DNA from 4 places in the Vibrio sp. 970 genome. Region 1 is predicted to be linked to each of the others. Evidence: predicted binding sites of a transcription regulator. Region 1 holds the regulator's gene; each other region holds the start of a gene.
The links. The regulator PurR, encoded in region 1, represses purine synthesis genes. The targets are predictions, from matches to a motif close to TNANGNAAACGTTTNCNTNA.
Positions count from the first base shown of each region.

Region 2: a site for PurR is predicted at 1,911-1,930, ahead of R7Q11_RS15610 (NupC/NupG family nucleoside CNT transporter). Genes of this name have one in related genera too.
Region 3: a site for PurR is predicted at 3,583-3,602, ahead of glpX (class II fructose-bisphosphatase). Genes of this name have one in related genera too.
Region 4: a site for PurR is predicted at 3,009-3,028, ahead of pckA (phosphoenolpyruvate carboxykinase (ATP)). Genes of this name have one in related genera too.

Region 1 is NZ_JAWOTW010000004.1:92,685-100,941, forward strand. It holds gene glgA (glycogen synthase GlgA) at 1-243, shown strand, start outside; gene R7Q11_RS07440 (alpha/beta fold hydrolase) at 353-1,156, shown strand; gene R7Q11_RS07445 (DUF2007 domain-containing protein) at 1,188-1,508, opposite strand; gene R7Q11_RS07450 (TVP38/TMEM64 family protein) at 1,529-2,215, opposite strand; gene R7Q11_RS07455 (TfoX/Sxy family DNA transformation protein) at 2,330-2,920, opposite strand; cyclic di-GMP riboswitch class I at 3,037-3,126, opposite strand; gene purR (HTH-type transcriptional repressor PurR) at 3,414-4,418, opposite strand; gene torD (molecular chaperone TorD) at 4,887-5,534, opposite strand; gene torR (two-component system response regulator TorR) at 5,801-6,511, shown strand; gene elyC (envelope biogenesis factor ElyC) at 6,583-7,368, opposite strand; gene cmoM (tRNA uridine 5-oxyacetic acid(34) methyltransferase CmoM) at 7,483-8,257, shown strand, end outside.
Region 2 is NZ_JAWOTW010000010.1:60,366-68,622, reverse strand. It holds gene R7Q11_RS15620 (lytic transglycosylase domain-containing protein) at 1-780, shown strand, start outside; gene R7Q11_RS15615 (LysR family transcriptional regulator) at 869-1,813, shown strand; gene R7Q11_RS15610 (NupC/NupG family nucleoside CNT transporter) at 2,071-3,270, shown strand; gene folD (bifunctional methylenetetrahydrofolate dehydrogenase/methenyltetrahydrofolate cyclohydrolase FolD) at 3,338-4,198, opposite strand; tRNA gene R7Q11_RS15600 (tRNA-Arg) at 4,402-4,478, shown strand; gene R7Q11_RS15595 (class I SAM-dependent methyltransferase) at 4,642-6,333, shown strand; gene R7Q11_RS15590 (beta-ketoacyl-ACP synthase) at 6,428-7,651, opposite strand; gene fabG (3-oxoacyl-ACP reductase FabG) at 7,648-8,257, opposite strand, start outside.
Region 3 is NZ_JAWOTW010000005.1:160,721-168,977, forward strand. It holds gene hslU (HslU--HslV peptidase ATPase subunit) at 1-807, shown strand, start outside; gene R7Q11_RS09590 (1,4-dihydroxy-2-naphthoate polyprenyltransferase) at 1,433-2,350, shown strand; gene rraA (ribonuclease E activity regulator RraA) at 2,427-2,933, shown strand; gene zapB (cell division protein ZapB) at 3,069-3,311, opposite strand; gene glpX (class II fructose-bisphosphatase) at 3,660-4,667, shown strand; gene R7Q11_RS09610 (helix-turn-helix transcriptional regulator) at 5,052-5,672, shown strand; gene R7Q11_RS09615 (DUF3135 domain-containing protein) at 5,833-6,183, shown strand; gene R7Q11_RS09620 (GIY-YIG nuclease family protein) at 6,177-6,470, opposite strand; gene R7Q11_RS09625 (DUF805 domain-containing protein) at 7,019-7,441, opposite strand; gene R7Q11_RS09630 (5-carboxymethyl-2-hydroxymuconate Delta-isomerase) at 7,604-7,951, opposite strand; gene tpiA (triose-phosphate isomerase) at 8,221-8,257, shown strand, end outside.
Region 4 is NZ_JAWOTW010000005.1:280,302-288,558, forward strand. It holds gene gspD (type II secretion system secretin GspD) at 1-354, opposite strand, end outside; gene gspC (type II secretion system protein GspC) at 391-1,317, opposite strand; gene hslR (ribosome-associated heat shock protein Hsp15) at 1,571-1,957, shown strand; gene hslO (Hsp33 family molecular chaperone HslO) at 1,989-2,864, shown strand; gene pckA (phosphoenolpyruvate carboxykinase (ATP)) at 3,201-4,829, shown strand; gene R7Q11_RS10185 (AsmA family protein) at 5,020-7,137, shown strand; gene R7Q11_RS10190 (bifunctional GNAT family N-acetyltransferase/hotdog fold thioesterase) at 7,123-8,040, opposite strand; gene dtd (D-aminoacyl-tRNA deacylase) at 8,147-8,257, opposite strand, start outside.

The sequences.
Region 1 (8,257 bases):
GGTGTTGGTGGCTTAAAGGACAGCGTTAGCGATTATGATGTAAACCCATCTGAAGCAACGGGGTTTGTTTTTTTCGAACCGACACCGCAGGCATTGTTGTTAACGATGCTAAGGGCACTGTTGCTCTACGCTCAAAACGAGCCTGAAGTGAATAAAGTACAGTTGCACGCGATGCAACAAGACTTTTGTTGGCAAAAGGCCGCAGAATCTTATTTGCAGCTTTACCACTCAGCGTTAGTTTGACTTAAAATTGTAACGAAAGGCACCGAATGAGGTGCCTTTATTATCTTGAGTAAGGGGAGTGTGGTAGGATGGCTTTTTACTCAATAGCACGATCTTTTTGATACTCAATATGACCCAGCCGCTACTTTTTCATAAAACCTATTTGCACCCTACTAGTAATGAGTGGGTTGTATTTGTGCACGGTGCTGGTGGTAGCTCTTCTATCTGGTTCAAGCAAATTAAAGCTTACAAGCAACACTTTAACTTATTGCTGATCGATTTAAGAGGTCATGGAAAGTCAAATCAGTTACTTAAAGAGCTCATTGCTAGCCGTTATACCTTTACGGAAGTTACCCAAGATATTTTGAAAGTATTGGACCATTTAAAGATCCAATCCGCTCATTTTGTCGGTATGTCGCTTGGTACTATTATTGTTCGAAACCTTGCTGAATTGTCATCAGAGCGCGTACGTTCGATGGTGCTCGGTGGTGCTGTCACAAGGCTTAACACTCGTTCTCAGATATTGGTGAAATTAGGTAATTTTTGTAAGCATATCCTACCGTACATGTGGCTCTACAAACTGTTCGCTTATATTGTTATGCCTCAAAGAAGCCAACGAGAATCTCGCCACCTTTTTATTCGCGAAGCCAAGAAGCTTTGCCAAAAAGAATTTAAACGTTGGTTTATTCTTGCCGCTGATGTAAATCCGTTAATGAAATATTTTAAAGATCGAGAGTTACCCATTCCGACTCTTTACTTAATGGGCGACAGGGATTACATGTTTATTAAACCTGTCAAAGAAATGGTTGCAGCACATAAGCTCAGCATTCTACGAGAAATCCCGAATTGTGGTCATGTATGCAATGTAGAGCGTCCAGAAGACTTCAATCAACACTCCATCGAGTTTATTAAACAGCAAGCTGTATGTGCTTAAAACTGAGTGCATCCACTGAATAGGAGAGCCGCTATAGCTCTCCTAGTTGATATCCACATTGCCAACATGCACCAAATTGCCCTTCGTTTATTTCATGACATTTTGGGCATTGCCAATCTTGATACTCATGCCTATCGGATTGTTTTCGATATGCTTTTACTATTTCTTCAGCTTTCATCTTTTGTGCCGTGTCAAAAAGCCACACATAAGGATCGGTATCATCACCAAACGGCAGTTCTCCTTTTAAGCCGAAAATACCTTCTCCGCGAACTTCACAGTAAATTTGTTCCACTTTAAGCAGCTCACATACAATGTGTGCTTCTGCTGGGTTTTTAGCGATAAATATTTTCATCAAAATACCCACTTCACCAATTACGAGTTTTGCTGACTTGGTGTCGGCCTTACTTTATTCATAACCCATTTAGTGATGATTGGAAATAGTCCCAATAGCGCAAAAGACGCTAATACTGCGGGTGAAACAATGCCCGATAGGCTTTCAATTGTTGCTAATTGAGTACCTGCATTCAGATATACGGCTGTGCCTGGCAGCATACCTATTTGGCTAGTGAGATAAAATCGACCTACAGACATCGGTGTTAAGCCCATCAGTAAGTTGATTAGAAAGAAAGGGAATACAGGGATTAGACGCAAGGAAAATAGATAAAAAGCTCCGTCTTTTTCGACACCTTGATTAATTGCGTTGAGTTTATTTCCGAATTTGTTTTGTACCCAGTCACGCAATAAGTATCGGCTGCTCAAGAAGGCCAGTGTTGCCCCCATAGTGCTAGCGAAAGAAACCAGTAGCAAGCTTGTCCAAAAACCAAATAAGGCTGCACCAAGTAAGGTGACTACTGCCGCTCCTGGGATAGAAAAAGCGGTAATTGCAATGTAGGTAAAAAAGTAAATCGCAGCCGAGAATACAAAATTCTGATCGATGTATGTAGTTAGTGCTTCTTGTTGGGCTTTTGCATTCTCTAAGGTTAAATACTGGCCAAAGTTAATACCTAAAAAGACGATAGCCGCTAGTAGGATGAGACCTAATATCAGTTTCTTATTCATAATTTTGATTCCAATTTGGGATATATGTAATAAGACAGTAGGAAAACCGAAAAAATTTCACAAAAAAACCGCAGATTAGACTGCGGTTTTACAAGATAGTTTTTAGGCCGACTTTTATTGGAGGCCGTTCATCAACTCATCTCGGCGAGCTTGAGGTACCACACTCCAATGAGTGCCGTTGATAGCACCTTCTAGTGCCCATAGCAACTCAATGTTGACGGTTGCAGAGTGCGTATCTCTTATCGCTTTATAGGCGTTAAGCGCACCTTCCTCTTCAAGCTTCTCTACGGATTCGATGCCGGCTTTTTTTAGCATGCGCTCGGTAGCCAGTCGTAAGTTAGGCAAATCTTTCAAACGGTTAGGCTTTGTACTTGCTTGCTGTTCTTTCTCAAGCTTTGCCTTTTTCAATGATTGATTCGCTACTTCGATTAAGCGTTCGCTTGATTCCCATAAATCGCTGGAAATAGCGTAGTACTTTGTAACGACTGGAAAGCCACGTTTTTTATAAACGTAAGGCTTTAGCCCTTGTTTCTCGAAGTCAGATGAAGTTTTTTGGTCTGCTCTGATATGAAGCTGATTGTTTACCACTAGTGCAAACATTGTTTCATCAGCGAATAGTCCGAAGCCACCAAACATTGAGCGCGACTTGATATTACCAAGTGCCTCAAATAGCTTCATAGAGTCTTTGAGTATCGGTTTATCCATGTTTTGTTATCTCGGTGTAATTAATATTACGCCACCAAAAGTCAGGTCCGAGAGAGTAGCAAACATGCGTAAAAACAATGTCATTACAGAGTAAAGTCATTGCTTACACACTTGCCATCGGTAACCCCGCTACCTTCCATATCGTAATATGGTTCAGGCCGGAGGCTTTGCGTCCCACTCTTTCGAATGGTTTGCCCTGTGCGTGACACAATGAGCATACTTCTTATATTGAATTAACATCACGGTTTAGCGTTAAAAGTGTGATTTCGGTTCAATAAAAATGATAGATTGAATGCTCTATTTTGCATATGGAAAGGTGCAAATTGGCCTTTGAAAAGGAGTTCTTAATATATATTACATTTATATAAAACAGGGAGTTAACGTTAGTCAATTGTTATTAGAGTGGTGTGAAGTATTAGAGAATGCTTAATTTTTCCAAAAAAATAAGCGCCCCTGTAGAGCGCTTATTTAACACGGTTAAATACAGTGAAATTTAGTTCATTTTTTTCACAGTATTTCGAATTACAAGCTCAGGTTGCATTTCGAAAATTCGTTTTTCGTGTTCTTTATCTTTGATACGCTCAAGTAGAATTTCGAATGCATTTTTACCAACACGACGTTTAGGTTGGTGGATAGTCGTTAGCGGTGGAGAGAAGTATTCCGCAAGCTCGATGTTGTCGTAGCCGATCACTGAAATATCTTCAGGAATTTTGATCCCGTTTTGTTGCAAGCGGCTCATTAGGCCTAGAGCCATTGTGTCGTTAAAACAGAATACCGCCGTCGGGCGCTTGTCCATTGCGGTAATTTTATCTGCAACTAATACGGCCGTATCACATTCAAAGTTACCTTCAAGGATCCAGTCTTCATTTACAGCTAGGTTCGCTTCGCTCATTGCGCGACGGAAACCTGCAATGCGCTCTTGGCAAGCAAGCTTTTCAAAATGACCGCTTAGACAAGCGATATCCGTATGACCATTGTCAATCAGATGTTTGGTTGCAATGTAGCCACCTTCTTCTGAGTTATCCATGATCTTGTCTGCTTGTGAGCTCTCTGGGCCCCAATCCATGACCACTTTAGGAATGTCCGCATGACGGTCAAGCATCTCTTTTAGTTCTTCGGTTAAGTCAGAACACATCACTAGGATGCCATCAACGCGCTTTTCAGCCAGCATACGAATGTAATCGCGTTGTTTTTCGTAAATCCCGCCTGTGTTACATAAAATCAGAGTATAGCCTTGGCGGTAACAGTAGCTCTCAACGCCATCAATCACTTCTGAGAAAAATAGGTTAGTTGATTGAGTTACTAACATGCCAATCGTACGAGTTGAGTTGCATTTTAGGCTGCGTGCAACGGCACTTGGCGCGTAATTCAGCTCGTCAACGGCTTTCATTACTTTTTCTTGCGTTGCTTCTGCAACGAAACGCGTTTTATTGATAACGTGCGAAACTGTCGTAGTGGAAACGCCGGCTAAGCGAGCAACGTCTTTTATCGTGGCCATAAATGGTGTCCTGTATCGAGCTACTGAAATATGTCGTATTGGATGTACCTGATGCTCTAATGGTTTCACACCTAGCAATATAAAATTGGCGCTAAGTGTCTCGGCAGCGGTTGATCCAAGTGCGACAAAAGGGTACGTAGCAGCATCGGTCGATGAATTTTATCTTTTTTCTATCTGATGAGAAATTGCCATCAACCTGTTAAGAAAACACAAAAACCGCTATATTTCAGCGGTTTACATATAAATCATATTTAATCGTTTGCGCTCACATTTTAGCCCTATGTGGACTGACTAGCAATGTTTTCAGCAAGAGATTTGTGTATTTGAAGTCACATTTTGACTGCTAAATAACCAAGCGTCTTTGCGCTAAGTTAAGGCAAACGAATATTATACCCAAGTTACTTACAATTGGTCACTTTCAGGCATACAGGAAGCCCGATAGGCAGGCTCCCTAAAAATAGGCGGCAATTATTCACCAAGAAGGTAGGCGCTGTCTAGTTTACAAAATGCAACTAATAGTTTCGCGACACTCGAGTAAAATCCAAATTCGTCGAATTGTTTACATTTGTCTGAAAACTGAGGTAACCAAGACATCAATTGTTGCTGGATAAAGTCGTTTTGTTTAACGAAGGCTTCTTCCATGTGTTTTTCTTGTTCAAGCTCGTTTGAGCGGATAATCATGTTCCCGAGAAAGTCGAGCTCAACGGCTAAGTGATCCGCAGGTTCCTTTAGGTTTTCGTCTACTTGAACGCCAAATTCAGCCATCAACTTTTCCATTTCCTCAGCTGGCTTGTCATTCAGTAAACCTGATTCACCAATGTACATGGATGCGTAAGGAAGAGCGCCGTATTTTTCTGTCTTCAAAAACAGTTCACAAAAGTCAGCTGCAAGCTCTAGTTGTGCATCTTCACGATCTTGTAACCGATTCAATGCATCAACTAGGCTATCAACGGCTGGTTTTAGCGACTCATTTTCACCTAAACCTGCGAGAAAACTGCGAATTTCAACACTGTGATAGGCTTCCAATTCTTTCTCTGTTAGTTCTTTTGCGAACAAGCTCGAAAACCACCAGTAAATTTCAGCGCGTTTCTCATTAAAAGCTTTCACTTCTTGCATTTTGGGCTCCTGAATGATGCTTCAAGTCATGCATCACAAAGTCAATTAGGGATATCCCCTAAGTGTAATCAATTAAAATGAATAGCAGTAACTATAATTGTTATGTTTTATGGTCAAAAATGACCGTTTATTAATAGCAATGGGCAAGCTTGTTTTGAATCAATAAAAACGCTAAATCTTGCGTTTTAATGTATCTATGACTAGAAATGTTACTAGTTATGAATAGAATACGTCTTGGATAATAAGAAGACAGAAAAGTGGTGTAAATGAGCTATCACGTATTAGTCGTAGAAGATGATGTTGTAACTCGTAGTAAGCTTGCGGGATATTTCCAAAATGAGGGCTACCAAGTCAGCGAAGCAGAGAGTGGCGCAGAAATGCGTGAAGTTTTGCAAGCGGGCGATGTAGACCTGATCATGCTGGATATTAACCTGCCTGGTGAAGACGGCCTGATGCTTACTCGTGAGTTACGTAGCCAATCGGATATTGGTATCATATTAGTAACAGGACGCACGGATAGCATTGATAAAATCGTAGGCCTAGAAATGGGTGCTGACGATTATGTGACAAAACCTTTTGAACTGAGAGAGCTGTTAGTTCGCGTTAAAAACTTGCTGTGGCGTATTTCAGCAGCGCGCAGTGGCAGTTCGAAAGCGAATGAAACCAGTGAAGAGCACATTGTGCGCTTTGGGGAGTGGACATTCGACATTCAACGTCGCGCACTTAGCCGCAACGGTGAGCCAGTAAAACTAACTAAAGCAGAGTATGAACTTTTGGTGGCATTATCGTCTTACCCTAACCAGGTGTTAAGTCGTGAGCGTATTTTGAACATGATCAGCCATCGAGTGGATGCGCCGAATGACCGCACCATTGATGTTCTTATTCGACGTATGCGCGCAAAAATGGAGTTCGATCCTAAGAACCCACAGATTTTTGTAACGGTGCACGGCGAAGGCTATATGTTTGCTGGTGACTAGTTTGAACATAACTCAATCGTAAAAAGAAAAGGAGAGCTTCGGCTCTCCTTTTTTGTGGCTTCAAGATAATACTAGTTTGCTTCAACCATTGGTGTTTGGCCGACAGTATCACGCAACCTTTGCCAAATACTGCCCAAGTACTCATGCCAATAAAGCTCTGTTTGTTCTAAGTAACGCGCTTTAGGTGAGTATTTATCCCAAGGTTGACTTATCTCGCTAATAGCTAAGAAGTTGGTCGGGGCTGGGATTGGTTTAATGCCTGCTGCGTTGAACTCATACAATGCACGGTTCATGTGACTCGCAGAAGTGACTAACACAATCTCCTTTTGTTGAACGAATGCAGCCGCTTGACGCGCCTCTTCCCACGTATCTTTCGCATCTTCTAATAAAATGATATCGGATTTCGCGACGCCCAACGCAAGGGCAACGTTCGCCATCATTCGCGCGTGGCTAATTTCAGATCCGCCAGCATAGCCGGATAAGATTAATTTCGCGCCTGGATACATTCTTAAAATACGAATGCCCTCAGTTAAGCGCATTAATGCTGCACGGCTTAACTGCGAGGTGGGTGGAATTTCGTCATCGATAACATGACCATTCCCTAAAACCATCACGTAGTCGATGGTGCCAGAAACTGGCAAAAAGGCTTTATGCTCTCGCTCTAACGGCATAAGAAGCTTGGTTGAAACAGGTTGGAAGGCAACAAGAAAAATGCCAACAAAAGAGAATAGAACAACGAAGCAGCCAGTTTTACGTTTTGTAGTAAAACTAATGAGAGCAAGACCCAACAAGCCTATCAGCAGCAATGCCGGAAGGGGCATAAGCATGGCTGACACTACTTTTTTCAGCTCAAACATACATAAATAGTCCGAAAAAACATCAATTGATAATAAAAATGAGGGTATCCCTCTTTATTCCTGCTTTCCTTGTGCCAGAATAGCGGCACAATCCGTTATGATAACTCAGCAGAAGTGACAGAAGACCGCAATTTCGACGATATCGCCCACAAATTTGCAAAAAATATTTACGGCTCCGATAAAGGGGAGATCCGCCAAATCATTGTGTGGGAAGATTTTCTACAGATTCTAAGTGAATTAGATGCTGACCAGCAACCCCTAGAAGTGTTAGACGCTGGTGGTGGTTTGGCACAAATGTCGCAAAAGCTTGCTAAGCTCGGACATCGAATCGCTTTATGTGATCTATCTTCGGAAATGCTGCAGTTGGCTAAGCAGGATATTGAAAAAAACGGTTTGCTTGAGCAGTATCGCCTGATTCATTCGCCTGTCCAATCCATCGGTGAACATATGGATGTACAGGTCGATCTGGTTATGTTCCACGCTGTGATGGAGTGGCTGGTTGATCCTAAGGCCGCACTTGAAACAGTTCTAGAACAAGTAAAACCGGGAGGCATCGCATCAGTCATGTTCTACAACCACCACGGTTTAGTCTATAAAAACGTGGTTTGTGGCAACATTCCTCATATATTAGACGGCATGCCTCACCGAAAAAGATTTAAACTACAGCCGCAAAAAGGCTTAAAACCTGAAGAAGTCTACCAGTGGATAGAAAATTCAGGTTTTAATATTTGTGGCAAATCTGGTATTCGCTCATTTAGTGATTACATAGGCAATATGGAATACATGGGTGATTACGAGTTTGAAGATGTGTTGGCGCTAGAAAAACAACTTTGTCGACAAGAGCCATACCTCTCATTAGGCCGCTACATTCATGTGTGGGCTAAAAAGA
Region 2 (8,257 bases), on a different contig from region 1:
CAACCAGAAAAGAAACTGACATTGGATGAGTACATTCCTCGCGCGGTGCCTGAATGGAAGGTGAAGCAAGCCAGACAACTCTACAAAGAGCATTACACTGAGCTAAAGCGTATAGGCGATGAGTACGGTGTCCACCCGCGCTTTATTGTGGCACTTTGGGGAGTTGAAAGTAACTTTGGTAAGTTTACCGGCAACTTTAAAGTGATTGATGCACTATCCACAATGGCATTTGAAGGCCGTCGTGAAGAGTTTTTCCGTAAAGAGGCCATGTCGGCACTGCAGATCCTCGATCAAGGCCATATTGAGCTAGAGAACTTTAAAGGCTCATGGGCTGGTGCGATGGGTCAATGCCAGTTTATGCCAAGCTCTTTCCTTCGTTTTGCTGCTGACGGCAACGGTGATGGTAAAAAAGACATATGGCAATCTGAAGCGGACGTGTTTGCATCAACCGCTAACTATTTGAGCAAGTCTGGTTGGGATGATAAATATACTTGGGGTCGCCAAGTTAAGGTTCCTAAAAATATTGATCGCAGCCTGGAAGGGCGCACGGCTGAAAAAGGCAAATACCTTCAAGAGTGGAGCCAATTAGGTATCACAAAATATGACGGTAGCCCGTTGCCAAAACTGGATGAAGACATCAAAGCATGGTTGATCATGCCGGACGACGAGAATGGTCGTACGTATCTGGTTTACAATAACTACAACGTATTGATGAAGTGGAACCGCTCTTACTACTTCGCACTTGCTGTGAGTCACTTGGCTGACCGCATTAAATACTGATCTGCCATCAAACAATTTGGCATTCAGTCTTCAATACAAGGGCTCTTCGGAGCCCTTTGTTTTTTCTATAACCAAATCGAGGTAAAGCGTGTTATCTGAACGTGCCGCACAAATGGTGATTTTCTCCGCTCTTCTTAAACACAAAAGCTTCACAGCTGCTGCAAAGAGCTTAGGCGTGTCGGTGTCTCATGTGAGTAAACAGTTGAGTCAGTTAGAAGCGTCTCTTGGTATCAAGCTTGTTCAACGCACTACGCGAAGCTTTACGCCGACTGAGGCAGGGAAAACCTTTTTTCATCACTGTGAGCAAGTGGTACAAGCGGTGAGCAGCGCCACATTAGAGATGGAAACCCAGCGGGATGAAGTAGCAGGTTTGGTACGTCTTGGGTTGTCGCAATCATTTGGTACCTTACACATTATTCCAGCGATTCAAGAGTTACGCGAACTATATCCTCAACTTCAAGTGGAAGTACATCTGTTTGACTATAAGGTCGATATGTTAGCCGAAGGGCTCGATTTATGGGTAACCAACAACGAGCATTTGCCTGAAGGTTACATTGCGCAGCGTTTGACGGATTGCCAGTTTGTTGTTGCGGCATCGCCAGATTACTTATTGAAACATGACACGCCAGCAGAACCGGATGACCTATCTGCTCACAACTGCCTCATATACAGAAGCTGGGAGCGTGACTATACGGGGTGGGCGTTTACCAAAGATCAGCAAGAATTGAACGTAAAAGTCTCGGGTAACTATTCAGTGGATCTGGCAGAAGCCGTTCGGGATGCGGCTACTGCAGGTTGGGGTATTGCCTACCTTGCCACTTACTTGCTGGGGGATGAGTTTAGAACGGGTAAGTTAATACAGCTGTTACCTGACTGGAAAGCCAGCCAGTCGATGCCGTTTTATGCGGTATACCCAAGCCGCCAGCATATGCCAAAAAAAATATCCGCAGTGATTAACTTTATCAAACAGAAGATCGGCAACCCTTGTCATTGGGACCAACGTTTGGCGCCTTACATCTCTATTCCTAAATAACAGGATCAATGACGTTGTAGAACGACACATAAGGTGATTCACTTCACAAAAATTTTTCCTGAACCAGAAACATATTTTCCATATGGAAATAATTAAAATAAGCAAACGTTTATCTTTAATAAATTCAATTGGTTATTTTGTTGGTCAGTTATTGGTCGCTTAAACTTTTCACACTGTTAACATCCTCAACTTGCAGCATTTTGAGTCCGCTATACAATCCGGTGCCTTCCATATCCCCCTTCTGTCGGATTCATTTTATGAACTCAATTATTGGTATCGTAGCCATACTATTCCTAGCATGGCTACTTTCTACAAATAGAAAAAATATAAAGCTGAGAACAGTGTCGTTTGCGTTTGCTTTGCAGGTACTGTTTGCGTTGTTGGTTTTATATGTACCAGCAGGACGAGATGCGCTGAATTCAGTGAGCAGTGTTGTGTCGAATTTGATCAACTATGGTCAAGAGGGCATTGCGTTTTTATTCGGTAATTTGGCGACAGGGGGCTTCACCTTTGCGATCAATGTTCTGGGTATCATCGTTTTCTTCTCCTCTCTTATCTCAGGTCTTTATCACATTGGTGTGATGCCAAAAATCATTAACTTTATCGGTGGTGGTATTCAAAAGCTGCTAGGTATCGGTCGTGCTGAGTCTTTGTCTGCTACGGCGAATATCTTTGTTGGCACCATTGAAGCACCATTAATGGTAAAGCCTTACCTAAAGCACATGACTGACTCGCAGTTCTTTGCAGTTATGACAGGTGGTTTAGCGTCAGTTGCTGGCGGAACGTTGGTTGGTTACGCATCACTGGGTGTCGACCTCAACTATCTTATTGCTGCTGCATTTATGTCGGCACCTGCCGGCTTGTTGATGGCAAAAATTTTAATGCCAGAAGATACGGATAAAGCAGCAGATATCGACATTAGCCAAGTTGAAATTCCACGTGCAACCAACGTAGTAGAAGCATTAGCCGATGGTGCCATGGCGGGTGTACGCATTGCTGTATCGGTCGGTGGTACGTTACTGGCGTTTATTAGTGTCATTGCAATGCTAAACGGCATGTTAGGCTGGATAGGTGATCTGATTGGGACACCATTAAGTTTTGAGCTCATCCTAGGTTTTGTGTTTGCGCCAGTCGCTTGGTTGTTGGGTATACCATGGCAAGAAGCAACCACAGCAGGCTCGCTGATTGGTAACAAGATTGTGGTGAATGAGTTCGTCGCTTTCATCCAGCTTGCAGAAGTGAAGTCTCAACTTAGTGAACACTCACAAGCAATCGTGACGTTTGCTTTGTGTGGCTTTGCAAATATCTCAAGCATGGCGATGCTGATTGGTGGGTTGGGCTCTTTGGTACCAGAAAAGCGTGCATTTGTTTCTAAGCATGGTTTCCGTGCGATTATCGCTGGTGTCATGGCGAACTTAATGAGCGCTTCTATTGCGGGCGTGATTTTAAGTCTGTAATTGAAATAGATATCAACAATTAGCAAAAAGGCTCCTTGCGGAGCCTTTTTCGTATCTGAAATTTACGTTATTTGTCTGTGTGGAACTGTTCGCAAGCGAGCATCGTGTTCTCAATTAAACTTGCGACGGTCATTGGGCCAACGCCACCAGGAACAGGAGTAATAAAGCTCGCACTTTCACGTGCTTTGTCGTATTCCACGTCGCCAACTAGTTTGCCTGAATCAAGACGGTTAATACCGACATCGACCACCACTGCGCCTTTTTTAATCCACTCACCAGGGATGAAGTTAGGTTTACCAACCGCAACCACGACAACGTCAGCTTGACGCACATGACTCTCTAGGTCTTTGGTAAAACGGTGACATGTTGTTGTTGTGCAGCCCGCAAGCAGCAGCTCAAGTGTCATTGGACGACCAACAATGTTTGATGCGCCAACCACAACCGCATGCTTACCACGTAGCTCAATGTTGTAACGGTCGAGTAGGGTAATGATGCCCTTTGGCGTGCAAGAGCGAAGCTTTGGAATACGTTGCGCAAGACGGCCAACGTTATAAGGGTGGAAGCCATCCACGTCCTTCTCTGGGTGAATGCGCTCTAAAACATGTGTTGTGTCTATGCCCGCAGGAAGGGGTAATTGCACTAGAATGCCGTCAATTTCATCATCATTGTTTAATTCATCAATCAGCGCTAGTAACTCTTCTTCTGAGCTAGACGCAGGAAGGTCAAAAGACTTAGAAACAAACCCAACTTCTTCACATGCGCGGCGTTTGCTACCGACATAAACCTGAGAGGCAGGATCTTCACCAACTAGAACCACTGCTAAACCAGGAGCACGTAGCCCAGCTTCAACACGTGCTTTAACACGTGCAGCCACTTCGGATCGAACAGTTTGGGAAATGAGAGTTCCGTCTATATTTTGAGCAGTCATGACTTTCCTTATAAATTAAGAAGGCAGATTATCTGCGGCGCATTGTCGCAGAATTTCTTATCAACATCCATACGCAAACGTTTGCTTTGTGGTGTTTTTGAACATTAAGCGTTTTAATGGACTTTTTTTAGGCATTCAGATCAGAATGTTATGAAAACCCGTTGATTTACCCGTTTGAACTCGTATAATCCTGTCCCTGTAGCGCGCCCTTAGCTCAGCTGGATAGAGCACGTCCCTTCTAAGGATGTGGTCGTAGGTTCGAATCCTACAGGGCGTGCCATATATTCAAAAGCCTCGATAACTCTTTGAGTTGTCGGGGCTTTGTCGTTTTTAGGTTTTTGGCTGTAATTGCCACTCTATCTACAACTTTTGAATGGCATTCTAGCCATTGCAATTTCTAGCAATTAATATGGACGCATATTAATTACCTTTCGTTAACCTTTATGCCTGCCACTTCTAACTTTTATGACCGACACGCCGACTCTTTCGCGAAGCAATACACATCGATTCAGTTTGAGGATGTCCACGCGAGTTGGAGAGTCTTCTGGCCCCAGGCTGGAGATCGTGTGTTAGATGTTGGCGCGGGCTCTGGTCGAGACGCGAAATGGATGGCTGAGCATGGGTGTGAAGTTGTTGCGATTGAGCCTGCTCAAGCACTTCTAAGGCTTGGTAAGTCTTACTGTGGCGATTCCGTTACTTGGCTTGAAGATGCATTACCTAAGCTTGAGAAAACCATTAATCTTGGCTTTCGCTTCGATTTAATTCTTGTCAGTGCGGTATGGATGCATCTTGCGCCTACGCACCGTGAACGTGCATTTCGCAAACTTGCAAATTTGTTAGCGCCTAATGGTCGATTGGTGATTAGCCTTCGTCACGGTGACTTTTCTGACGGTCGTAAAGCTTATCCCGTATCGGTTGAAGAGCTCGAAAAGTTTGCAAAGAATAGCGCTTTAATGGTGAGAAACGTATCTCTCGATGACGATCAGTTAAAGCGAACGGGTGTATCTTGGCAAACTGTAGTGATGTCTTTGCCTGATGATGGTTCCGGTGATCTGAATAAGGTTCGCCACATTATCGTCAATGATTCCAAATCGGCTACCTATAAGCTCGCACTACTACGTACTTTACTACGTATTGCAGACGCTCATTCTGGTGCAGTGGTTGATCGCAGCGAAGGTAAAGTTGCAATCCCATTAGGATTAGTTGGCTTATATTGGATTCGTCAATTTAAGCGTTTAATCGATAAAGAGAACATCCAGCAAAGCTCGAACTCGTCTAAAGGGCTAGGTTTTATAAAGCCCGATGGCTGGGGCAGACTTTCCCATTTAAGTCCTGATGATCTTGCTATAGGCACGACATTTTTTGGTGAAGATGCAGTGGCGCTTGATAAAGCGATAAAAGACAGCTTAAAAACCATAAAAGATGGTCCCGTCACTTTTACCTATCAAGGTGATAAATCAAACCCTTACTTTGAAATGATTCGTTCAGCTAAGAAGCCAAAACGTTCAATTGTTGTGGATAGCGAGTTCCTCGAAGGTTATGGGCTGTTTGTGTTGGATGAAAGCCTTTGGGATTGTTTTCGATTGTATAACTCTTGGATTGAGCCGCTGGTGGTCAACCAATGGATTATGGAAATGCAACGATTTCGGTCTAATCAAGAGCGGGGTATTCCACTGCAAACGTATCATGATTGTTTGGTCTGGATTGATAAAGACCATGATACGCGAGTCGTGCGAAAGAGAATTGAACAGTTGAAGCTCAGCCATTGCGACATTGTCAGTGCATGGAGTGGAAGCAAATTACGAAATGAGTATCACGTTGATCACTGTTTGCCATTTGCTTATTGGCCCAACAATGATAAGTGGAACTTACTACCAACATCTAAGGTTGAAAACCTAAACAAGCGTGATCGTATTCCTGCTAGCTATCGATTAAACGCATCCAAGCCGCGAATTTTGGATTGGTGGCAGTTAGCTTGGGGAGAGACGGATAATTTGAGTCGGACGTTTTTTACCGAGGCTTCATTGTCGCTACCTAATGTGCCTGCATCTTGTCAAGATTTTGAGCATGTCTTTGAAGCGATGGGATTACAAATTCGTGGTGTTAAAAGTCGCCTTTGTATCGCGGAATGGTAATGTCTTGTTTGCCGTTACAGCGTGATATATGAACCTGATAGGCAACCAACAAAAAAGCGCTGGTTAACCAGCGCTTTTGCATTTACTAAGGGCATTACATCTTTTTAAAGATGATGGAGGTGTTGATGCCGCCAAAGGCGAAGTTGTTACTCATCAAATATTTCACGTCCAGTTCTCGGCCTTGTCCGGCGATGTAGTCTAAATCGCCACATTGCTCGTCGAGGTTTTCTAGGTTGAGCGTTGGGTTGAACCAACCCGTGTGCATCATTTCTAAACCTAGCCACGCTTCAATCGCGCCACACGCGCCTAGTGTGTGGCCAAAGTAGCTCTTGAGTGAACTTATTGGCACTTTGCCCAGAGCATTCGCTGTTGCGTTACTTTCTGCAATATCGCCGCGGTCGGTGGCTGTGCCGTGAGCAGATACATAGTCGATCTTCTCAGCAGGAATGCTCGCGTTTTGCAAAGCCATTTCCATACAGATTTGCATGGTTTCCATCTGTGGTTGAGTGACGTGTGCGGCATCACAGTTGCTGGCAAAACCGATGATTTCTGCATAGATTTTCGCGCCACGAGCGACGGCGTGTTCGTACTCTTCCAGAACTAGCGTTCCCGCACCTTCACCAATCACCAAACCATCGCGATCGGAGTCATAAGGTCTTGGTGTGCTTTTCGGGTCTTCATTCTTCAGACTGGTGGCAAAAAGGGTATCGAAGACAGCGGATTCCGTTGGGCACAATTCTTCAGCGCCACCAGCAACCATGACCGTTTGGTAGCCGTGCTTGATCGCTTCGTAGGCGTAGCCGATTGCTTGGCTGCCAGAGGTACATGCACTGCTGGTTGGGATCACTCGGCCTTTCAAACCGAAAAATAGACCAACGTTCACTGCCGTGGTATGCGGCATCATTTGCACGTAAGTCGTTGCGGTGATCGCTTTAGTGGTTTTCTCATTCAGCATGACACCAAATGCGCCGATTGCGTCAGTACTGCCTGTTGATGAGCCGTATGCGATACCCGTTTGACCATTGGTGAGTACGTCGTTACCAATCAAACCTGCTTGGCTTAGTGCGTTTTCTGTTGCGACGGTCGCCAATTTGGAAACACGCCCCATGCCGCGTACTTGCTTGCGCTTGTAGTGCTTTGGCAGTTCAAAATCTAAAATTGGTGCCGCGAGCTTGGTGTTCAAACCATCATACTGTTCGTAAGAAGGCATGTATTGCGTCGCGTTCTGGCAGTCACGCAGTTTTGGTTCGACAGATTGCCAATCGTTACCAAACGCAGTCACGCCTGACATTCCGGTTACAACAACTCGACGGCTCATACTAGGCCTCCGTTTACCGAAATGACTTGGCGAGTTACATAGCCTGCGATGTCAGACATAAGGTAACTGACTAAACCAGCAACTTCTTCTGGCTCTCCCATGCGGCGCAAAGGAATTTGCGGCATCGCATGTTCTTTCACGTGTTCGTCTACCATGCCTGTGTCGATAAGTCCCGGTGCAACGCAGTTGACGGTGATTTTGCGTTTTGCCAGTTCAAGCGCGAGTGATTTTGTTGCACCAATTACGCCCGCTTTCGCTGCGCTGTAGTTAGTTTGACCACGATTCCCCATTAGGCCAGAGACTGATGCAAGCGTAACAATTCGGCCGCCTTTGCGCTTTTGCACCATTGGCATAACACAAGGGTGAAGAACGTTGTAGAAGCTATCTAAGTTGGTATGAATCACACCATCCCATTCTTCTTCGGTCATCGCAGGGAAAGCGGTATCTTTTGTGATGCCAGCGTTGTTTACGACGCCATAGTAAGCGCCGTGTTCGGCGATATCGGCTTCTAGCTTCTCACGACAATCTGTACGGTCACTGATGTCGAATTGGATAAGACGACCGCTACCACCATGCTGTTCGATGGTGTTTAGGGTGTCTTGCGCG
Region 3 (8,257 bases), on a different contig from region 1:
GACGTAGCCGCACCACAAATGGGCGTAGAGATCATGGCGCCTCCTGGTATGGAAGAGATGACTAACCAGCTGCAAGGCATGTTCCAAAACCTGGCAGGCGACACTAAGAAAAAACGTAAGCTGAAAATCAAAGACGCAATGAAAGCGTTAGCGGAAGAAGAAGCGGCGAAACTGGTAAACCAAGAAGAGCTAAAAGAAGCAGCGATTTTCAACGTTGAAAACAACGGCATCGTATTTATCGATGAGATCGACAAGATCTGTAAACGCGGCGAGAGCTCAGGCCCAGACGTTTCACGCGAAGGTGTTCAGCGCGACCTACTTCCATTGATTGAAGGCAGCACGGTATCAACCAAGCACGGCATGGTAAAAACAGACCATATTCTGTTTGTTGCATCTGGTGCATTCCAAGTGGCAAAACCATCTGACTTGATCCCAGAATTGCAAGGTCGTCTACCAATTCGTGTTGAGCTAGAAGCACTAAGCAGCAACGACTTCAAACGCATTCTGACAGAACCAAAAGCCTCTCTAACAGAGCAGTACGTTGCGTTGATGAAAACGGAAGATGTGGACATCGAATTCACAGAAGACGGCATCACGCAAATCGCGGAAGCGGCATGGACGGTCAACGAAAGCACAGAAAACATCGGTGCTCGTCGCTTACACACCGTAATGGAACGCTTGATGGATGAAATCTCTTACGACGCAGCGGAGCAATCTGGCGCTAAATTCGTTATTGATTCCGCTTACGTGAAAGCGCGCCTAGGCGACACGATTGAAGATGAAGATCTAAGCCGCTTTATTCTTTAAACGCAATCTATTTTACCAAAGCCCAGAACCTTGTTTCTGGGCTTTTTGTTTAGAATGGCGGTGACTTTGACAACATCTAAATCAAAAGATCTCGTCATTCTAGCGAGCTCAAGCGAGACTAAGAATCTGCTAACAGCAGACGCCTTTCTTTCCAACTCGCCTTCACCACCGCACAATCGGATGATAGATTCTGAATCACCTCGTTCCTCGTTGTTCAGAATGACGGTGACTGTGACAACACCTAAATCAAAAAGATCTCGTCATTCTAGCGAGCTCAAGCGAGACTAAGAATCTGGTAACAACAGACGCCTATTCTTCCTCGCTCACCTTAATCACCGCACAATCGGACGATAGATTCTGAATCACACTCGTTCCTCGCTGTTCAGAATGACGGTTACTGTGACAACACCTAAATCAAAAAGATCTCGTCATTCTAGCGAGCTTAAGCGAGACTAAGAATCTGCTAACAGCAAACGCCTATTCTTTCTCTCTCACCGTAACACTTCACAATCGGATGATAGATTCTGAATGACTCTTTGACTTCTAGTTGAGTTGTTTTAGGTCAATAGCGTATCTGCCTCTTTGTGCTTATACTGGGCACATTGGTTACTAGCACGAAATTTCCATGAAACAATCTCTACAGATCTGGCTTGAAGCCGCTCGCCCAAAAACATTACCTCTGGCATTGGTCTCTATCTTAACAGGTAGCGTACTCGCCTACTCGGCGGGTCATTTCTCACTGACGATTGCCATCATGGCTTTCGTAACCGCGACATTGCTGCAAATTCTGTCCAACCTGGCAAACGACTATGGCGATGCCGTTCAAGGTACAGATAACGACAAACGCCTCGGCCCATTACGAGCGATGCAGTCTGGCGCGGTAAGTGCTAAACAGATGAAACAAGCGATTATCTTTAACATCGTTCTGACCGCCATTTCAGGCTTGGTGTTAGTTTTCTATTCACTAAGTTCATTGGAAAGCATTGTCACTTTTATCGGGCTGGGAATTTTGGCCATTCTCGCAGCCATTGCTTATACCATGGGTAGCAAACCATACGGTTACGTGGGGCTTGGCGATATATCAGTGTTCTTGTTTTTTGGTCTACTCGGCGTATCCGGTACCTACTTCTTGCATACCGGTCACGTAGACACCACGCTATTCTTACCTGCTTTAGGCTGCGGTTTACTCGCCGTTGCAGTCCTCAATATCAACAATATGCGTGATATAGAGAACGACCGAGAGTGTGGTAAACGCACGGTGGCGGTACGCTTAGGTCAACGTAAAGCCAAACAGTACCACTTTATTTTACTTGGCGGAGCTATCCTTGCCTTTGCGGCTTACTTGTTAATTCAAGACAAACCCGTTTGGATTAGCTTGCCATTCTTACTTAGTATTTATTTCGTGGCCGATCATGGTAAAGCGGTTTGGCATACACAAAAGCCTGCTCAAATAGCACCAATGATGCCAGTCATCGTGAAATGCTCTCTAGTCACCAACGTTTTGTTTGCAACAATTGTGGTAGCTCAAACTCTAGTAAGTTAAAAAAGGATTGTCATTGCATTGACTTAATGCCTAGATATACTCAAAGACAACCAATTTCTGTTTAGAAAGGTACGCTATGGAATACAATACCTCAGCACTCTGTGATATCTACCTCGATCAGGTAGATGTGGTTGAACCAATGTTCAGTAACTTTGGCGGTCGCGCTTCATTTGCCGGGCAAATCACCACCATCAAGTGTTTTGAAGATAATTCGTTGATCCGCGAGACATTAGAGCAAGATGGACTTGGTCGCGTTTTGTTAATTGACGGTGGCGGTTCCCTACGTAAAGCCCTTATCGATGCAGAAATCGCAACCATTGCGGAAGAAAACGAGTGGGAAGGCATTGTCGTTTACGGCTGTGTTCGTGAAGTAGATGAACTTGAAGATATGAACTTAGGCATTCAAGCCCTCGCTTCTATTCCTGTTGGAGCGACCAGTCAGGGTATTGGCGAATTGGATGTACCAGTCAACTTTGGCGGCGTTAGCTTCCTTCCAGAAGATTACATTTATGCTGATAGCACCGGAATTATCCTGTCGCCAGAACCATTGAATATTGATTTAGAGTTGGATGAAGAAGCATAACGAGTCTTAGGCGCCTAAGTTATAGGGCCTTCTCTTGGCTCTTAGCGCCTAGCCTTGTCTTAACATTTTCTACTTCCCTAAAACACAAACACCCGCTTAACGCGGGTGTTTTTAATTTGGAATGAAGAAGCCGAATTATTCCACTTCGTCCATTTTGCCAAGTAGTGCACGAATGCGCTCTTGCCATTGTGCGTGCTCTTGCTGTGCTTGTTGTGCTTTTTGCTCTAGCTCTTCACGTTGAGAGCGAAGCTCGTTCGCTTCTTCCGCAAGTTTAGCTTTATCTTCTTTCAGCTCTTCGACTTCCATCTGAAGAAGAGTGATTGTGTCAACTGCAGTTTGAATTTTAGATTCTAGTTGTTCTAGTACTTCAAAAGACATCTTGGCCTACCTATGTTATTCCGTTGGGACGATGTGCGAGATTGATGCACACCTAACCTATATAAGGTTCATTCTACTCAGCGTCGCGATGAGAAACACTCACTATATTCGATATTTTGCATCATTCGGTCAAAAAATCAGCGCAATCTCACTAAACGCTGACTTTTCTTGTCGCCGAAGCATTTTTGAGCAAGGATTTTGCGTCCCGCTACGCTGAAAATCGCCCTAAGTATTGATCAAATTCAAGTTAGATAAAGTAAAAGCCTCGCAAAAAGGCAAACGTTTACTCGACCTTGTGATAGAATCGCCGCGCAAATTCTTCTTCCCTCTTGCTTACTTGGAGACATCATGAAACGCGATTTAGCAATGGCATTTTCCCGTGTGACTGAAGGTGCAGCTCTGGCTGGTTACAAATGGCTTGGCCGTGGCGATAAAAACGCAGCCGATGGCGCAGCTGTTGAAGTTATGCGCACGCTACTGAACAAAACAGATATCAGTGGCGAAATTGTCATTGGTGAGGGTGAAATCGATGATGCGCCAATGCTGTACATTGGTGAGCAAGTGGGTATTGGTGGTGATGAAGTGGATATTGCAGTCGACCCGATTGAAGGAACGCGTATGACGGCAATGGGACAATCGAACGCACTAGCCGTACTTGCCGCAGGTGAGAAAGGCAGCTTTCTTAAAGCGCCAGATATGTACATGGAAAAACTGGTTGTTGGCCCTGGTGCAAAAGGCGTAATTGACTTAGAAAAGCCGTTAAAAGAAAACCTAGAGAACGTAGCAAAAGCCCTGAACAAGCCACTTGATACCCTAGTCGTTATTACCCTTGCGAAACCTCGCCACGATGACGTTATTGCAGAAATGCAAGCAATGGGCGTACGTGTTTTTGCGGTGCCTGATGGTGACGTCGCTGCCTCTATTCTAACTTGTATGCCAGACAGTGAAGTGGACATGATGTACTGTATTGGCGGTGCGCCAGAAGGGGTTGTATCAGCAGCGGTAATTCGAGCGCTAGACGGTGACATGCACGGTCGCCTGCTTCCTCGTCATGAGGTAAAAGGCGATACTGAAGAAAACCGCATTTACGGTGCAGATGAACTAAAACGCTGCGATGAAATGGGCGTAAAAGCGAATGTTGTCCTCAAAATGGAAGACATGGCTCGTAGCGACAATGTGGTATTTTCAGCTACAGGCATTACTAAAGGTGACTTGCTAGAAGGCATCTCTCGCCAAGGGAATATCGCAACCACAGAAACGCTGCTCGTGCGTGGTCGATGCCGTACTATTCGTCGCATTAAGTCGACTCACTACCTAGATCGTAAAGATCCAGAAGTGCGTGATATTATTCTTTAAGCATTTCTCGAGGCTCTCGCTCAATCTGAGTTTGAGCCTTTCTTTCCGCACAACGGGCAATAGATTCTGAATCACACTCGTTCCTCGTTGTTCAGAATGACGGTGACTTTAATAAGCTCTAAATCAAAAGAACTCGTCATTCTAGCGAGCTCCAGCGAGACTAAGAATCTAGTAGTAACAAGCTCCTATTCTTGCCTGGTCACCTTAACCACTACTCAACCAAAAGATAGATTCTGAATCACCTCGTTCCTCGTTGTTCAGAATGACGACATATATTGGCTCATATGAACATAGCCCCTACAAATCCACACTCAAATTAAGTCAACACTTTTCTTTACTAACCCTATCGCGCATAATATGTACTGACGTATAAATGGTGGGTATATGAAGACCGTAGATAGGATATTGCAAATCGTTAAGCGTGATGGCTCCGTCACTGCAAAACAACTCTCCTCTGAGCTAGGTATGACAACCATGGGGGCTCGTCAGCACCTGCAAAGTTTAGAAGATGATGGCATTCTTTCTATCCATGACGTAAAAGTAAAAGTTGGTCGCCCTGCTCGTCATTGGTCTCTCACTCAAAAAGGTCATGAGCAATTTGCTGACCGTCACGGTGAGTTGACCATTCAGTTTATAGAAGCTGTCGAACATATCTTTGGCAAAGATGGACTGGAAAAAGTCACATCAGAAAGGGAAAAACTCACATTACAAAGTTATCGTCAGCATCTTGAGCAATGCGATTCTCTGCAAAGCAAACTAGAAATACTCGTCACATTAAGAGAGCAAGAAGGCTATATGGCAGAGCTCGAGAAAGATGAGAACGGATTCATCTTGATCGAAAATCACTGTCCGATTTGTAAAGCCGCAACTCGCTGCCCAAGCTTGTGCCAATCAGAATTAAGTGTCTTTCAGTCTTTACTTGGACGTGACACCAAAGTAGAGCGTACCGAACACATCATTAGTGGCCAAAGACGCTGCGTTTACCGCATCCAACAACTACAGTAACCACCACAACCAAACATCGACATACCGCACTTATTCAATCTCAAGCTTGAAAGCTTCTCTTATAAGTGAGACGGCTGAAGAATTCATCCTCTCTCCTCTTTCTAGTGGTATAGGCTTTTAGTAACTAAAGGCAATTTCCATAAGGATTTGGAGAGCATCGATGTCTAATCTACGTCATATCCCGTCCCAAACGCTTCCTCCATTCGATGAAATGGTTCGAATGGCAGAGCGAGACCCAGAAGCTTTTGAGCAATTTCGTCATGAGATGGCGAAAGAGATGATCGAAAGCGCATCAGAAAATATGAAAGAAAGATTGTGGGCTCAACAAAGCCACATTGATAGAGTCATCAGCACGTGTAAAAACCCTCATCACACCAATGTGGTATTGATGAACGAGTTGCAAAAACAGGTCGTGAAGTTCAAAGCTGCGCTAGAAGGGGAAGCGGCACCGACACAAAAAGCGGATGTGGTTAGCTTAAATGCGTTTAAAGATAGGAATGACTTTTACTGATACTCAGTAGATAGATCGAGAAAGTTAGGGTTCGTTTCTCTTACCAAGGCTAACTTCCACTCACGCTTCCACTGCTTGAGCTGCTTTTCTCGGTTTATAGCCGTAGCCATATCGTCGAATAACTCAAAGTAAACGAGCTTATGAACGTTGTATTTCTTAGTAAATCCTTCCACTACTCCATTTTTATGTTGCCATATTCTTTGGGGCAGCTGACTGGTAACACCTATGTAGAGAACGGCGTTGTTATTTGACGTTAGGATATAAACGCAAGGTGTCTTATCGATGATTCATTCTCCTTCATTATTCGCTGTTACTTTTCCATTGTAATTCAATCGCTCAGTTCAAACTCAGAGCGATCTGTGCGTAGATTCTGAATCACCTCGTTCCTCGCTGTTCAGAATGACGATGGCTTTCACAGACTCTAAATCAAAGGAGCTCGTCACTCAATCGAGCCTTAGCGAGACTAAGAATCTCGTAACAGCAAGCTCCTATTCTTTCCCGCTCAGTTTAGCCACTGCTCAACCGGACGATAGATTCTGAATCACACTCGTTCCTCGTTGTTCAGAATGACGATGACTTTAAGAGCCTCTAAATAAAAAGAGCTCGTCATTCTAGCGAGCCTTAGCGAGACTAAAAATCTCGTAACAGCAAGCTCCTATTCTTTCCCGTTCACCCAAACCACCGCACAATCGGATGATAGATTCTTAATCACCTCGTTCCTCGCTGTTTAGAGTGACGGTGAGTTTAAGAGCCTCTAAATCAAAAGAGTTCGTCATTCTAGCGAGCCTTAGCGAGACTAAGAATCTACTTTCAGCACGCACGATACTTGAGGCAATTACTCCGGCTCAGGGCCATATTGGTTTGGTCCTGATGTCCCCTTTAAGAGACCACATTCAATTAGAATCCATAAACCACAAATCAGAGAAATGGAAGCGACGAACATCTGTGGGGTCGACGGCTCTTGCGCGGCAGGGCTGGTCATTGGCGTGGCAATTCGTCCGATAATCAACGGAATATTCAGTGCTAGCCAATAGATCGATTTGTTGCGGTCGTGCCAACGCTTGGTGGTGATCGCCAAATCAGGGATCAGCAGAACCACCAAGAAAATAGGAAGAAGCACATAGGAGAGAGTAGGAAGCAGCTGGCTAATACCGGCACCAAAGCCTAGAATGGACACATAGTAAATGACGTTCCAAATCCAGTAGGTTTTACGGTTTATACGTCCTTGAAAAGAAAACAGTAACTCTTTAGTCGACATCAAATTTTACCCCAAAGTAGAAAGGTTATAGATTAGCCGAGTCGATATAGTTTGGAAAGGACACCGATAGCTTGGGTGCCCACAACGTCCATATAACAAGCAGAGCCAGGCTGAGAATTAGTAACAATAACCCCTCGCTATTCTCGGGCAATTCAGCGCAACCTAGTTCAATACCTTTTGGAAGCTATCTATATCCATGTCTCGGATATTGACCGTTAAACTGTGCACGTGACTGGCTTGCTCTTGAAGTGTCGCCATCAAGGCTCGTGACAATTCTCGCTTTTGTTCTTGGGAGCGACCAGATAACAAATCAAAGTTGATATGGATAAAATCGAGGCTATCTCCCTCCTCTCCTATTAACCAATTGTGGCACCGGAGCGTTCTAGATTTCACTGACGCGAGTTCAAAAAGGCCACTTTCTAACGCCGTTTTATGTAAATCCTCCAGCAACCCCTGAACATTGACGCGTTCTTCCACCGAGTTTGAATACTCTAAAACGAGATTTGGCATTTTGATTCCTTTCTACAACAATTAATTCCAGCGCGTAGTAATACCAATCTCAGCAGCAATTTCCGAGGAATGAACTATCATTCTGTCTACGCGATCACCAATCGGTTGCTTTTGACAAAAATAACAAGATCGATGCTTGGTCGAATCAACAAAGAAAGCCGGACAAGACATGACGCCAATCATGATCTGTTCACATTATTCTGTTATATTCCTACGTAGATTTTTTACATTAATTGACTATTTACATTAAAGATAAGGGAGATATTCCTATGCGTCGTCCTGTAGTGATGGGTAACTGGAAACTAA
Region 4 (8,257 bases), on a different contig from region 1:
CGCGCTGCCATCACCTAACACAGGGATTGCTGAGGTTTTTGAGTCTTTTGCTTTGATAACCTTAAGTACCCCATTGTCCATTTCTACGACTGCGTAACCGTATACTTCAAGGACATTAAGGAAAAAGCTGTAGTATTGCTCTTCGTTAAGAACGTCATAGCTGCGGACATCGATTTTACCGCGTACTGAAGGATCAACAATGATGGTCTTTTCGAGGTTACGACCCACTATGTTGATGAATTCTTGAATATCAGTGCCTTTAAAGCTCGCACTAAATTCGTTTGCCATTGCACCTGGTACGCAGAGTAAACTTCCTGCTAGTAGCCAAGCACTTTTGCTGAACCAATGTTTCACGTATGTCTCCCTGAACTTACGCCGGTTGCCTAAGTCTTACAATTGGATATAGATATCGTACTGTTGGCCGTCTCGCTCAACAGTTAAATTTAATTCTTGCGGATCGCTCATCACTTGCATCAGTTGTACTGAAGAAGACGGGTCACTTAAATCGATCCCGTTCAGTTGAACCGCAATATCGCCAGGTTGTAGTCCTACATCATTAAATAATGCGGCATCACGACCAGGTGATACTCGATAACCAACAATGTCTCCGTCTTTTTTGACGGGTGAAATGGTGATGTATTTAAAAACGCTTTGTGGATCTTTCGCAATTTCCTCGCGGATTTGCTCTAATTTCTCTCCAACGTCAGACGTCGCTGCTTCTGCTCGCTGAGCTTGCGCCCTAGCTACCTGCGGCGATTCAGATAGCTTCTTATATTCTATACCTTCCATCATTAAGGTCTCGTCTCGACCTTGGTTATCAATGATGACGCGATCCACCAATACCGCTTTTAGTGTCGCACGTGTCCCTTCGATTTCTTCACCCAAACCGTACGTAGCTTGCTTACCTCGGTTAGCAATAACAGCAAGGCTGGTGTTGGCATCACTACTTGCAACCGCACCGACCAGCGTAAGGTTAAGGCGCGTCTTAGGGGCGTCTTTAACAATAGGCTGTTCTACAACCGCCGCTTTTTGCTCAGTGTATTTACCGAATAGGTTGGCATTCTGAAGGGCATTAAAATCTATCGCGTCGCCTTTATTGCTCGCAGCAACGCTACTCGCCGATGGACGCCATTGCGGCACTTCCGACGATTGAGGTATGGCTAACCACACAATTTTGCCAAGTATCCATCCGGTTATCGCAATAAACAGACAGGTAAGCAACAAGCTAAGTTTGGCTTGAATGGTATAATGATTGGACTTGATCTGAGCCAGTAGCGGTCTGCTTGATAATCCTGCACTTAGCTCTAAACGTTTCACTGAATGGATTCCTTTATTCTAACGTCCGTCATTTAAGCTATAACGATAGCTATCGACTTTAAATTGCTAAATTTGCAATAAAATTATTACTCAACAAAGAGCAGTGAACTATATCACAAGTTGTCTTTCATACCTTTTTCTTATGCAGTTTTTGCCAACTCCCTTGAAAAAAATACGCCTTGACTCCATCTGTAGGTGAATAATCCATCACTCATTGCTGTATTCGGGCAGTGATTAGATAGCGTAGTGTTCTATGAGTTCCCTAAATGAAGCCGTTAGGCTAGATAAATGGCTATGGGCCGCAAGATTTTACAAAACCCGCTCCATCGCGCGTAACATGGTCGATGGCGGTAAAGTCCACTATAATGGCCAACGAAGCAAGCCGAGTAAAATCGTTGAAGTGGGCGCTGAAGTCAGACTTCGTCAAGGCAACGAAGAAAAAATCGTGATAATCGAACAAATCTCAGATCAACGCCGAGGCGCTCCCATCGCACAAACCTTATATCGCGAAACCAATGAGAGTATCGCGAAACGTGAGGAACACGCGACTCAACGTAAGCTTAATGCCCACAACCCAAGTCCGGAACGCCGCCCAGATAAAAAGCAGCGCCGAGACATCATTAAGTTCAAACACCAATAAAAGCCGGAATTACCAACGAGGAAAGCACTCCATGGCAAATAATGTTTTAAACCGCTACCTATTCGAAGATCTTTCAGTACGTGGCGAGTTGGTACAATTGGATGAAGCGTACCAACGTGTTATCTCCAGCAAGGAATATCCGGCAGCAATAGAGAAACTGCTGGGTGAGCTACTCGTTTCAACTACTCTTTTAACTGCCACTCTTAAGTTCGAAGGTTCGATCACCATCCAGCTACAAGGCGACGGTCCTGTGTCTCTTGCCGTTATCAACGGTGACCATAACCAACGTGTTCGTGGCGTAGCTCGCTGGGAAGGCGATATTGCCGATGACGCAAACATTCACGATCTAATGGGTAAGGGCTACCTTGTGATCACCATCGAACCGAAAAACGGCGAGCGTTACCAAGGCGTCGTTGGATTAGAAGGTGACACTTTAGCAGAAGTGCTAGAAGGCTACTTTGCAAACTCAGAGCAGTTAAAAACGCGCCTATGGATCCGCACTGGTGAGCATGAAGGCAAAGCACACGCAGCAGGTATGTTGATTCAAGTGATCCCTGACGGCACTGGCTCTCCAGATGATTTCGAACATCTAGAGCAGCTCACTGACACAGTAAAAGATGAAGAATTGTTTGGTTTAGAAGCGAACGAGTTATTGTATCGACTATATAACCAAGACAAAGTACGTCTGTACGAGCCGCAACCTGTCGAGTTCCATTGTGGCTGTTCTCGTGAGCGTAGCGGTGCAGCAATCATCACCGTTGAGAAAGCTGAAATTTATGACATTTTGGCAGAAGTTGGATCAGTTTCTTTACATTGTGATTACTGTGGCACAACTTATACGTTCGACGAATCTGAAGTCACTGAACTGTATGCACAAGCTTCTACAGACAAGAAAACCCTGCATTAATTTACATAGCTTATCAAGCACGTAATTTACCCTACAAAAGGCCAGCTTAATGCTGGCCTTTTTGTGATCAACCCCTCGTAATAACTAGCCTCAAGCGTAATAAAACAACTGCTTAATTTTAAACAATTAATAATGATTTTGCCCTAGCGCAAAGGATTGCGTGCACGATAGACTATTCCCACCAATATGTGACGGGTTACCTAAAACCTTATTGAAATCATGGGTAAATTTTGAGCTATCTCCCTGTTTTCTCCCCGCCCCGTTGCTAGCATGGTGAGCAGATTAAAATTAAAACATTCTTACAAAATCCCTACAAAATCCTTATAAGGAGCACCTATGACCGTTATGGAACATACTAAGGCTGCAACACTTGATCTAACCAAGCACGGACTGCATAACGTAAAAGAGGTTATTCGCAACCCAAGCTACGAAATGTTGTTTGAGGAAGAAACGCGTGAAGACCTAACCGGTTATGAGCGCGGCGTGGTTACTGAACTAGGTGCGGTTGCCGTTGACACTGGCATCTTTACTGGTCGCTCACCAAAAGATAAATATATCGTCAAAGACGCTACGACAGAAGAACATATGTGGTGGACGTCTGATCAAGTGAAAAATGATAACAAACCAATCACTCCTGAAGTGTGGGACGAGCTAAAAGAACTGGTCACAAACCAGCTTTCTAACAAACGCTTGTTTGTTGTTGACGGTTACTGTGGTGCAAACCCAGATACACGTTTGAGCATTCGTGTTATCACAGAAGTCGCATGGCAAGCGCACTTCGTTAAAAACATGTTTATTCGCCCGACGGAAGAAGAGTTAGCGATATTTGAACCAGACTTCGTAGTAATGAATGGCGCAAAATGCACTAATCCAAAATGGGAAGAGCAAGGCCTGAACTCAGAAAACTTCACCGTATTTAACCTAACCGAGCGCATGCAACTTATCGGTGGTACTTGGTACGGCGGTGAAATGAAGAAAGGTATGTTCGCCATGATGAACTACTTCCTTCCACTAAAAGACATCGCATCAATGCACTGTAGCGCTAACATGGGCAAAGATGGCGATGTAGCGGTATTCTTCGGTCTATCTGGTACGGGTAAAACGACCCTGTCGACTGATCCTAAACGCGCGCTAATTGGTGATGATGAGCACGGCTGGGATGATGACGGTGTCTTCAACTTCGAAGGTGGTTGTTACGCAAAAACCATCAAACTTTCGAAAGAAGCAGAGCCGGACATCTACAATGCAATTCGTCGTGATGCACTGCTAGAAAACGTAACAGTACGTGGCGATGGTTCTATCGACTTTGATGATGGTTCGAAAACAGAAAACACACGTGTTTCTTACCCTATCTACCATATCGATAATATCGTTAAGCCAGTATCAAAAGGCGGTCACGCGAATAAAGTGATCTTCCTATCAGCCGATGCATTTGGCGTACTGCCTCCAGTATCTAAATTGACACCCGAGCAAACTAAGTACCACTTCCTGTCTGGCTTTACCGCCAAACTAGCGGGAACAGAGCGCGGTATTACTGAGCCAACACCAACTTTCTCTGCTTGTTTCGGCGCGGCGTTCCTAACGCTCCACCCAACAAAATACGCGGAAGTACTGGTAAAACGCATGGAAGCAGCGGGCGCTGAGGCTTACCTAGTGAATACTGGTTGGAACGGCACTGGCAAACGTATCTCTATTCAAGATACACGCGGAATTATTGATGCCATTCTTGATGGTTCGATTGAAGATGCACCAACTAAGCACATTCCTATCTTCAATCTTGAAGTACCAACGTCACTACCAGGTGTGGATCCAAGCATTCTAGACCCTCGCGACACGTACGTTGACCCACTTCAGTGGGAAAGCAAAGCGAAAGATTTAGCAGCGCGCTTTATCAATAACTTTGATAAGTACACAGACAACGCTGAAGGTAAATCTCTGGTTGCGGCTGGTCCTCAGATTGATTAAATCGAGTAACCGCGACGTCGCGTAAGCTCAGTGAAAAGTTGGCATTAACTTATCACCTTTACGTAGGCCAAGTTACAAAAATTGCTTCAAGCCCCTCTTTTGAGGGGCTTTTTATTGAATACCACAGAATATTGATACAAGCTAAAGCCTATCTAGTTTTATTTAATAACACACGTAGGTTCTAGCAAAGATGAAAACAGCGCGTCGAGTTCTACTTCTGTTACTGGTTATCTTAGTTGCCATTCCGGCCGCTACGATTGCGCTGCTAACAACATCTTACGCGGACGCAACCTGGCGCTTGCTGTCAAACACCTTTTCTCTTCCCTTCCGGGCCGGAAGCGTGCGTTATGACTTTCCCTATCACCTAACTTTACAACGCGTGAACACCAGCGGAGACGATGCGTCTTACATCGAGCAAGTCGATTTATGGATGAATCCCGATGTTTATCGCGATGGTAAATGGATCGTTGATAGTTTATTGATTGATGGTATGAGCTTGCAGTATGGCGCACCAAAGCTCCCACCTTTAGACAACGTTTTATTCCATCAAATCGCGCTCAAAAATATTGATTACGCCGACGAGCAGTTCTCTGCCAATGGCATTGACCTTCAAATTCAATCACCACAATGGAATGGTCATTTAATACCATATGGCGAAGTTCAACTTGCAGCTGACCAACTCTATTGGAATGGCGAAGCCTTTAATCAAGTCTTAGTCGATATAGACTACAAACCGCAAGACAGTACGCTTTATGGCACCTCTTTTAACTGGCGTAACAGTCAAATATCTGGGCAAGGGGAGCAGTATCCTCAAGGCTGGTCTTTAGTAAATGTGACCATCAACAAGCTGAAACTGAGTAATACGCAGCGCCAATCACTGCTTGCAAAACCTTGGCACGATCTACCATTTAGCATTAATCATATTAATAGCTTAGATTTGCTTAACGCCGATATTGAATGGGGCGACTGGCACTGGCAGAACTTGGATCTTTCTGTGGAAAACGCCACGCTGCCACTGTCTCTCTGGAAGACAAAAGCTCAAGTGTCATTGCAGGCGGATAGCGTTCGATTCCAGCAGCAAACCGCAATAGAGCCACGTTTGAGTGCCGCTATCGAGCCAGGAGTAATCCAGCTCAACGAGCTCAGCTTAGATTGGCAGCAAGGTCGAGTGCAAGTTTCTGGATTGTTCACGCCAACACAATGGAAGCTCAAAGAAGCCTCTATTCAAGGCCTCAAGTGGGCAACACAGCCAGAAGACAACCTAAATTGGTGGCACGCCGCCACCAGCGAGTTAGAGCATGTTGCAATCGAACGACTCGACATTGAGCGCAGCCAAATTATCCAGCTATCTCACGAACCTTATTGGCAACTTTCCGGTTTAAATATCGAAGGGCAACAGCTTGATATTAAACAGTCTGCTCAACGTTGGGGCCTTTGGCAAGGCGAATTGGAAGTCAGCGTTGTCAACGCCAGCTATGACCAAATACTCACGTCTCACGCAGCACTTGCCATGCAAAGCAAAGATGGCTTTTGGCAATTGACTCGCCTTTTTGCGCCACTCGAGCAAGGCTACGTAGAAGGCATCGGACAAATAGATTTGAGTACCCCGAGCCAACCTTGGGCGCTCAACGTCAATGCTGATGGTATTCCCTTATCGCTCTTCCACGATTATTTTTTACCCGACACACTGGCTATTGATGGTTTTTCCGATCTCAGCCTCGATCTACAAGGGTTATCAGGTGATCGCAACATGCTGGCCTACAGCTTATCGGGTGAAGTGGAAGCCAATCTCCGAGATACCCGCTTGAAGTCCCAAGCGGATCATTCGCTCAAAGCCATTACCTTAAGTCCACTGCGTTTAAGCGCGCAACGAGGGGAAGTTGCCATAACGCCGGTCACCATCTCAGGAAAAGCCATAAGTGGTAAGGTTTGGGGAACATTTGATATGGCCAACAACCCGCTAAGTGGCATTACTTATCAATTGGAAGAGTCGTGCGGAAACATTGAAGGCGATCTACTAAGTGGCGAAACCCACCGTAATGAGTGCGTGAACGCATCAAAACTGGCCGAGCCTACTGATATTGAGACTCCACAGAAAAATGAACCTTCCATCGAGCAGCCAATCGTAATTGATAACATCAATTTGGAGACTCAAGAGGAAGAGCTTTACGAAGAAGTTATCGAAGAAGATGAAGTACCCGACACGAATTCCGCAGCAGAACAAACCCTCTCACCGACAGAGCAAGAAGGTGAAACAGATAAGCGCCCAGCAGATCAGTCGGCGCTTACCCCATCAGCAACTGAGTAACTGCGAGTAGTTCGGTATCAGCATATAGGTACCGACAAAATCCACAGCTGGCGTGTCACCACTATAAATCACTACGTGAATAACGATGCGTGCTTTGCGTCCCGACTCCAATCGGTCTAGGTCACCACTGATCCCATCCAACGAAGTACTCGCCACGGGGTTTTGTTCGACTGGTTGACGATAACGAATAGAGCTGTCGGCCAACACAATATCACCGTGCAACCCACGCTCTTTAAGCAGCAGCCACGTCATCCCCCACCCTGTCAAGGTTGCTAAGGTAAAAGCTGACCCGGCGAACATGGTGTTATGCGGATTAAGGTTAGGATTAAGCTGCGCACAGCATTCAAACTGGTAACCCGTGTACTGATTAATTTTGATCCCCATTTTGTCGCTAATTGGGATTTGTTGCTCCCAGCGCTGTTGAAGCTCAGTACACCATTCAGGGCGACGTAACACATTGGCCATCGGATCCAGTTGCTTCACCATTTGCTGATGGCGCACAGGGCCACGCTCATCGGTTAGCTCGCCTCGACGCTCAAAGCCATTTTTTTCATAAAAGGCGATGGCATCTTCACGGGCATTACACACCAAGCGTTTCGCTCCTTCTTGGCGCGCTAACGACTCTAGTGCAACCAAAACCAGCGAACCCATTCCTTTGCTACGGCGATTATTTTTAACCGCCATGTAGCGGATCTGGCCATCATTATCCGGTGTAATGTATAAACGGCCAATCGCCATAGGACGACCTCGACCATCAACAATCATGCGGTGATGGCTCATTTCGTCGTATTCATCGCGCTCTGAGCCGATCGGCATACGCCATGGCTCACGAAGCAGTTGCCAGCGAAACTGATAATACTTGTTTATCTGATTATCGGTTTTGGGAGTAATGAGTTTGAACATATCAATCCTTTGAAAGCACAACACTAATCAGTGTCGGAAAAATTACTCCAAGCCAATTCCATGATCTTGGAGTTAAAGCTTAGACTATGGCGCCTGTGTTACCAGATTAGACCTGCAACCAAAACGTCACTGGACCGTCATTCACCAAAGACACTTTCATATCGGCAGCGAAGCGGCCACGCTGTGTGGGTAAGACTTCTTCACACAAGTCAGAAAA